Variovorax terrae: one gene and its partner. The protein of the gene in region 1 binds, or shares a complex with, the protein of each later gene. Links are inferred from orthologs where the notes say so. Each region holds a gene or a part of one and is shown on either strand. Other genes may lie near its edges. The genes, in order: MMF98_RS17735 and dapF.

Evidence for each region.
Region 2: the proteins of MMF98_RS17735 (region 1) and dapF are in contact, whole or in part, in a solved structure (PDB 5YGU), measured with the Escherichia coli proteins. The link is inferred for Variovorax terrae from one-to-one orthologs.

What each region holds. Positions count from the first base shown.
Region 1 is NZ_JALGBI010000002.1:478,479-481,535, reverse strand. Bases 150-2,895 are described here. They hold MMF98_RS17735 (RNA pyrophosphohydrolase), read left to right. Parts: upstream 150-1,070; coding sequence 1,071-1,721; downstream 1,722-2,895. Other genes in these bases: proB (glutamate 5-kinase), read right to left, coding at 2,225-2,895; MMF98_RS17730 (CNP1-like family protein), read left to right, coding at 1,708-2,211; MMF98_RS17740 (proline--tRNA ligase), read right to left, coding at 150-980. Also shown: more of MMF98_RS17740, read right to left, coding at 1-149; more of proB, read right to left, coding at 2,896-3,057. UniProt on the Escherichia coli protein: Master regulator of 5'-end-dependent mRNA decay.
Region 2 is NZ_JALGBI010000001.1:421,888-425,085, reverse strand. Bases 175-3,061 are described here. They hold dapF (diaminopimelate epimerase), read right to left. Parts: upstream 2,113-3,061; coding sequence 1,237-2,112; downstream 175-1,236. Other genes in these bases: MMF98_RS01915 (MBL fold metallo-hydrolase), read left to right, coding at 2,178-3,061; MMF98_RS01925 (DUF484 family protein), read right to left, coding at 554-1,225; MMF98_RS01930 (tyrosine recombinase XerC), read right to left, coding at 175-548. Also shown: more of MMF98_RS01930, read right to left, coding at 1-174; more of MMF98_RS01915, read left to right, coding at 3,062-3,198. UniProt on the Escherichia coli protein: Involved in the succinylase branch of the L-lysine biosynthesis and in the biosynthesis of the pentapeptide incorporated in the peptidoglycan moiety. Catalyzes the stereoinversion of LL-2,6-diaminopimelate (L,L-DAP) to meso-diaminopimelate (meso-DAP).

The DNA of each region.
Region 1 (3,057 bases):
GCGAAGCGGAAGCCTTCCAGCCCCGGCACCTTGCCGACCTTGACCTCGTTCATGTCATGGTCGCCGCGCAGCAGCAACAGCCAGACCTGAGTCCTGGCCACTTCACCGGCCTCGTTCAGCGTGTCGGTCGCCAGCACCAGCGATTTGACGGTGCGCTGCAGCGGCAGGCCGAGCAGCTCGGCCACGTCGGCGCAGGTGCTCTTGCCCGGCGTCGGCGTCTTCACGAGGGCCTGCCCCGGCGCCGGACGCGGCCCGGCGGGCGCCAGCGCCTCGGCCTTTTCCATGTTGGCGGCATAGCTGCTGCTCGGGCAGTAGACGATGGCGTCCTCGCCCGTGGCAGCGATCACCTGGAACTCCTCGCTCAGGTCGCCGCCGATGGCCCCGCTGTCGGCGGCCACGGCGCGGTACGACAAGCCGAAGCGGTCGAAGATGCGGCGGTAGGCCGCGGCCATGACCTGGTAGCTGGCCTTGGCCCCGGCCATGTCGCGGTCGAAGCTGTAGGCATCCTTCATGATGAACTCGCGCCCGCGCATCAGGCCAAAGCGCGGCCGGCGCTCGTCGCGGAACTTGGTCTGGATCTGGTACAGGTTCTTCGGCAGCTGCTTGTAGCTGCGCAGTTCCTGGCGCGCGATGTCAGTGACCACTTCCTCGCTGGTCGGCTGCACGATGAAGCTGCGCTCATGCCGGTCCTTGATGCGCAGCAGCTCCGGGCCCATCTTGTCGAAGCGGCCGGTCTCCTGCCACAGCTCGGCCGGCTGGATCACCGGCATGGTGCACTCGACGGCGCCGGCCCGGTTCATCTCCTCGCGCACGATGGCCTCGACCTTGCGGATGACCCGCAGGCCCATCGGCATGTAGCTGTAGATGCCGGCCCCCAGCTTCTTGATCATGCCAGCGCGCGTCATGAGCTTGTGGCTCACCACTTCGGCATCGGCGGGCGCTTCCTTGAGAGTGGAAATGAAGAACTGGGAGGCTTTCATCGGGCGGAAATAATGAATAGGTACCAAGCCCCTTGCCGCCCGCGCAGTGGCGTGCATAATGAACTCAGTTTAAAAATTTGGGGTTTGATTATGCTTGACCGGGACGGCTTTCGGCCGAACGTCGGCATCATCCTGCTCAACCAGAAAAACCAGGTGTTCTGGGGCAAGCGAATCCGCACCCACAGCTGGCAGTTTCCGCAGGGTGGCATAGACCGGGGCGAGACCCCGGAGCAGGCGATGTTCCGCGAACTTCATGAAGAAGTGGGGCTCATGCCGCAGCATGTGCGCGTGGTCGCCCGCACCCGCGACTGGTTGCGCTACGAAGTGCCCGACCGGTACATCCGCCGCGACGCGCGCGGCCACTACAAGGGCCAGAAACAGATTTGGTATCTGCTGCAGCTGGTGGGCCATGACTGGGACCTGAACCTGCGCGCCACCAACCACCCCGAGTTCGATGCCTGGCGCTGGAACGACTACTGGGTGCCGCTGGACGTGGTGGTGGAGTTCAAGCGCGGTGTCTACGAGATGGCGCTGACCGAGCTGGCCCGCTACCTGCCGCGCCACGACCACCGCAACCGCTACCTGCGCAGCGGCATGCGCTCGCGCGAACACGAGGCGCACGACGTGCCGCCCGATCCCCTGCCCGGCGCTGGCTTCGAGCTGCCGCCCGGCGCGACCTTTGAACCCGATCCGCAGACCAGTGCTGCGGCTCCCCAGGACAACAACCATGCGGTTTCGTGATCTGGCGCCAGCTCTGCTGGCGCTGGCGGCCGGCGGGGCCTTCGCCCAGCTGGCTGCCGACAACCCCGACTGGCGCGAAAACGACGCGCCGCCTCCACCGGCCTTCGAGCTGTCGCGCCTGGTGCCGTTCGAGGTCAGCGCCTCCTCCTCGCTGGCGTTCGGCGTCGATGCCGGCACCATTCGCATCGGCGGCGATGGCGTGGTGCGCTATGTGGTGGTGGCGCGCAGCAAGAGCGGCGGCGCCACCAACACGATGTACGAGGGCATCCGCTGCGCCACCGGGGAGTTCAAGACCTACGCGCGCTACAACGAGGGCAGCGGCTGGACGCCCGTGAGCGCCCCCGAGTGGCAGTCGATGTACAAGGCGGTCCGCCCCCGCTATGCGCTGGAGCTGGCCCGCCAGGGCGTGTGCGCGGAGAATGCGCCGCCGCCCAGCGTGCAGCACATCCTGCGCGACCTGCGCAACCAGAACGAACAGAAGCGCGGCTGATCGGCGCCGGGGGTCAGCGGGTCAGCACCAGGTTGTCCCGGTGCACCATCTCGGGCTCAGCGGCATAGCCCAGCAGCGCCTCGAATTCGCCGGACGGCTTGCGGCACAGCAGGCGCGCTTCGGCGCTGGCGTAGTTGGCCAGCCCGCGCGCGATCTCGGTGCCCTGCGCATCCCGCACCGCGATCACCTCGCCGCGCGAGAAATCGCCTTCCACCGCCGTCATGCCGATCGGCAGCAGGCTCTTGCCCTCGTCGCGCAGCTTGACCACGGCGCCGGCATCCACCGTCACCGCGCCGCGCAGCTGCAGGTGGTCGGCCATCCATTGCTTGCGCGCCTGCGTCTTCTGGGTCTGGGCCACCAGCAGGGTGCCGATGGCCTCGCCGCGCGCGAGGCGCACCAGCGCGTCGCGCTCGCGGCCCCAGGCAATCACGGTGGAGGCGCCCGAGCCCGCGGCCCGCTTGGCGGCCAGGATCTTGGTGATCATGCCGCCCTTGCCCAGGCTCGAGCCCGCGCCGCCGGCCATGGCCTCCAGCGCCGGGTCGCCGGCCTTGGCTTCGTGCACGAAGGTGGCCGCCGGGTCCTTGCGCGGATCGGCGGTGTACAGGCCCTTCTGGTCGGTCAGGATGACCAGCGCATCGGCCTCCACGAGGTTGGCCACCAGTGCGCCCAGGGTGTCGTTGTCGCCGAACTTGATCTCGTCGTTGACCACCGTGTCGTTCTCGTTGATCACCGGCACCACATGCAGGCGCAGCAGCGTGAGCAGCGTGGAGCGCGCATTGAGGTAGCGCTCGCGGTCGGCCAGGTCGGCGTGCGTGAGCAGCACCTGCGCGCTGCCCAGGCCGTTCT
Region 2 (3,198 bases), on another replicon or contig:
CCCTTGCCCAGCACATGCGCTTCGCCGGCCTGCAGATCGACCCAGCCGCGCGCCGCGCTGCCGGCCACGGCGTCGAGCCCCACCAGCTCGCCCACGCGCAGGCCGCAGCCGTAGAGCAACTCCACCATGGCCGCATCGCGCGCCTCGAGCCAGGGATCGTTGTCGTCGTTCTGGTAGCCCGCGAGCTGCACGGAGTCGTCCACGCTCAGCGCCTTGGGCAGCGGCCGGGCCGCCTTGGGGGCCCGCACATCCTGCACCGGGTTGCTGGCGATCAGGCCCTGGCGCCCGAGCCAGGTGTAGAAGCCGCGCCAGCCCGAGAGGATGAGCGCGATGCCGCGTCCGCTGCGGCCGCCGCCATGCATCTGCGCCACCCAGCGGCGGATATGGGCGTTCTGCACCTGCAACAGCTCGACGCCGGCCTGGGCCGCGTGGCCGCTGAGTTTCTGCAGGTCCAGCGCATAGAGTTCGACCGTGCGCTGCGCCAGGCGCTTTTCCACGCGCACATGCTCGAGGTAGCGCTCGACGAGAGATGCCTCGGCAGCGCCCATGCAGGCTACCGCAGCCGCGACAGCGCGGCGCTGGCCAGCTCGGCGATGCGTTCCAGGAAGTCGGTGCCCATGCCGCTGTGAAAGCGCTGCGGATCGGGCGAGGCCAGCACCAGCAGGCCGAACGCGGGGCCGGGGCTGTTGATGGCGCCGGCGCGCAGCGGGACCAGCGCCAGCGACATGGCCAGGGCCGAGTCGTCAAGCCAGTTGACGGGCTCGAACCCCGAGTTCACGCCGCAGTACGGCATGGTCAGCGAGGAGGCGAAGGTCTTGGCATCGTCGCTCACGCCCTGCGCGAAGGCTTCGCCGGCAAAGGCGCTGTCCACGCCCCAGACCTTGATCGCCACCTGCGGCACCAGGAACTGCTCGCGCAGCTCGACCAGGATCTGGGCCGGCAGCGCGCGCGCCTCGGGCGTGAGGAACAGGTTGCGCGCCCAGCGCTGCAGCTTGTCGGCAATGATCATGTTCTCGTTGCCGTGGCGGATCATGTCCATCACGCGGTGCTCCAGCGCCTTGATCTTCTCGCGCAGCATCTCGGCCTGACGCTCCTGCAGGCTCACGGCGCGGTTGCCGTGCGGGCTGGTCATCTGCACGCTGGCCAGCAGCTCGGCGTGGCGCTCGAAGAAGTCGGGCGTGTTCGCCAGGTAGTTGGCGATGTCGTCTTCGGTGATGGGGTTCATGGCGTTGATGTTCATGGGTTGTCGGGGATGTCGATGTCACCTGCAAAAACCGTCACGGCCGGGCCGGTCATGCGCACCGGGCTGTCGCCGCCGGCCCACTCGATGGTCAGCCGCCCGCCGCGCGTGTCCACGTCGACGCGCGCGTCCAGCAGCCCGAGGCGGATGCCGGCCACCACCGCGGCGCAGGCGCCGGTGCCGCAGGCCAGCGTCTCGCCGGCGCCGCGCTCGTACACGCGCAGCCGGATGTGGCTGCGGCTCAACACCTGCATGAAGCCCGCGTTGACGCGCTTCGGAAAAGCCGGGTGCCGCTCGATCAGCGGGCCCTGCGCCGCCACCGGCGCGCTGTCCACGTCGTCCACGAGCTGCACCGCATGCGGGTTGCCCATCGACAGGACTGCTACGGAAACGATAGCAGGGTTGGTCCGTGCGTCAAGGACCAGCGGCCATTTCTGCCATGAACCGGCGGCCTCGGGCGTGAGGCCGGCCGCATCGAAGGGCACGCGCGCCAACTCGAAGATGGGCGCGCCCATGTCCACCGTGACGCGGCCGTCGGCATCCATGCGCGGCTCGATCACGCCGCTGAGGGTCTGCACCCTCACCGCCTCCTTGGCGGTCAGGCCCTGCTCGCGCACGAAGCGCACGAAGCAGCGCGCGCCATTGCCGCACTGCTCGACCTCGCCGCCGTCGGCGTTGTGGATCACGTATTCGAAATCGACGTCCGCGCTGGGCGCGGGGCGCACGGTCAGGATCTGGTCCGCGCCCACGCCGAAGTGCCGGTCGGCCAGGAAGCGGTACTGGGCCGGGCTCAGACCCAGGCGAGCGCGCGTCTCGTCGAGCACCACGAAGTCGTTGCCCGCGCCCTGCATTTTGGTGAAGCGGATTCGCATGGACGGGATTATCCCCCGTCCCCCGCGCGACCCGCGGGCCCGGCGCGGGCTGACCATAATGCAGCATGGTCCGCCCTTCCCAACTCCTGCACTCCCAGCGCGAGCCCGTGCCCACCCGACCCGCCGCCACCGTGCTGCTGCTGCGCGACACGCCGCAGGGCATCGAGGTGCTGATGACGCGCCGCTCGATGACGGCCAGCTTCGCACCCGGCGCCTATGTGTTTCCCGGCGGCGGCGTCGACGCGGCCGACAGCGCGGCGCACGCCATCGCGGCGCGGCGCCCGACGCAGAGCGAGCTGCACCTGACCCAGGCCATCGCCGCGATCCGCGAGAGCTTCGAGGAACTCGGCATCCTGCTGGCCCGCCATGCCGACGGCCGGCCGGCCAACGCCGCCGACATCGCCGCGCTCGACCGCAAGGCGCCGTTCGCCGCACAGTGTCAGGCGCGCGGCCTGACGCTGGCTGCCGACCAGGTCTTCGTGCTGGCCCACTGGATCACCGACCGCGACCTGCCGCGCCGCTTCGACGTGCCCTTCCTCGTGGCCCGCATGCCCGAAGGCCAGCAGCCGGTGGCCGACGAGGCCGAGCAGTTCGAGCCGGTCTGGGTGCGCCCGGTCGACGCGCTGGCGCGGCACCGGGCCGGGCAGTTCTTCATCATCTTCCCGACCATCCGCACGCTGGAGCGGCTGCAGGCTTTCCAGAGCGTCGATGAGGTGCTGGCGGCCTGCGCCAGCGAGCAGCCGCTGTGGACCAGTTGCCCGCGCGCCGGTTTCCTGGCCGGCCGCGAGGCGCGCTACATGGAGCACGAGATGCCCTACGGCGAGCTGGAGCTGGTCAGCCCCGACGGCCAGATCGTGCACCACCTGGACTGGCAGACCGAGCAGCCGGTGGCGCTGCTGAAGAACGTGCAGCGCCTCACGGCCCCCAACCCCGGCGTGATGACCGGCCCGGGCACCAACAGCTACCTGGTGGGGGACCCGGCCAGCGGCTACATCGCCATCGACCCGGGGCCGGACGACGCCGCGCACCTGGAGCGCCTATGGCGCGCGGTCAAGGGCGACATCCGCCTGATCGTCTGCACCCATT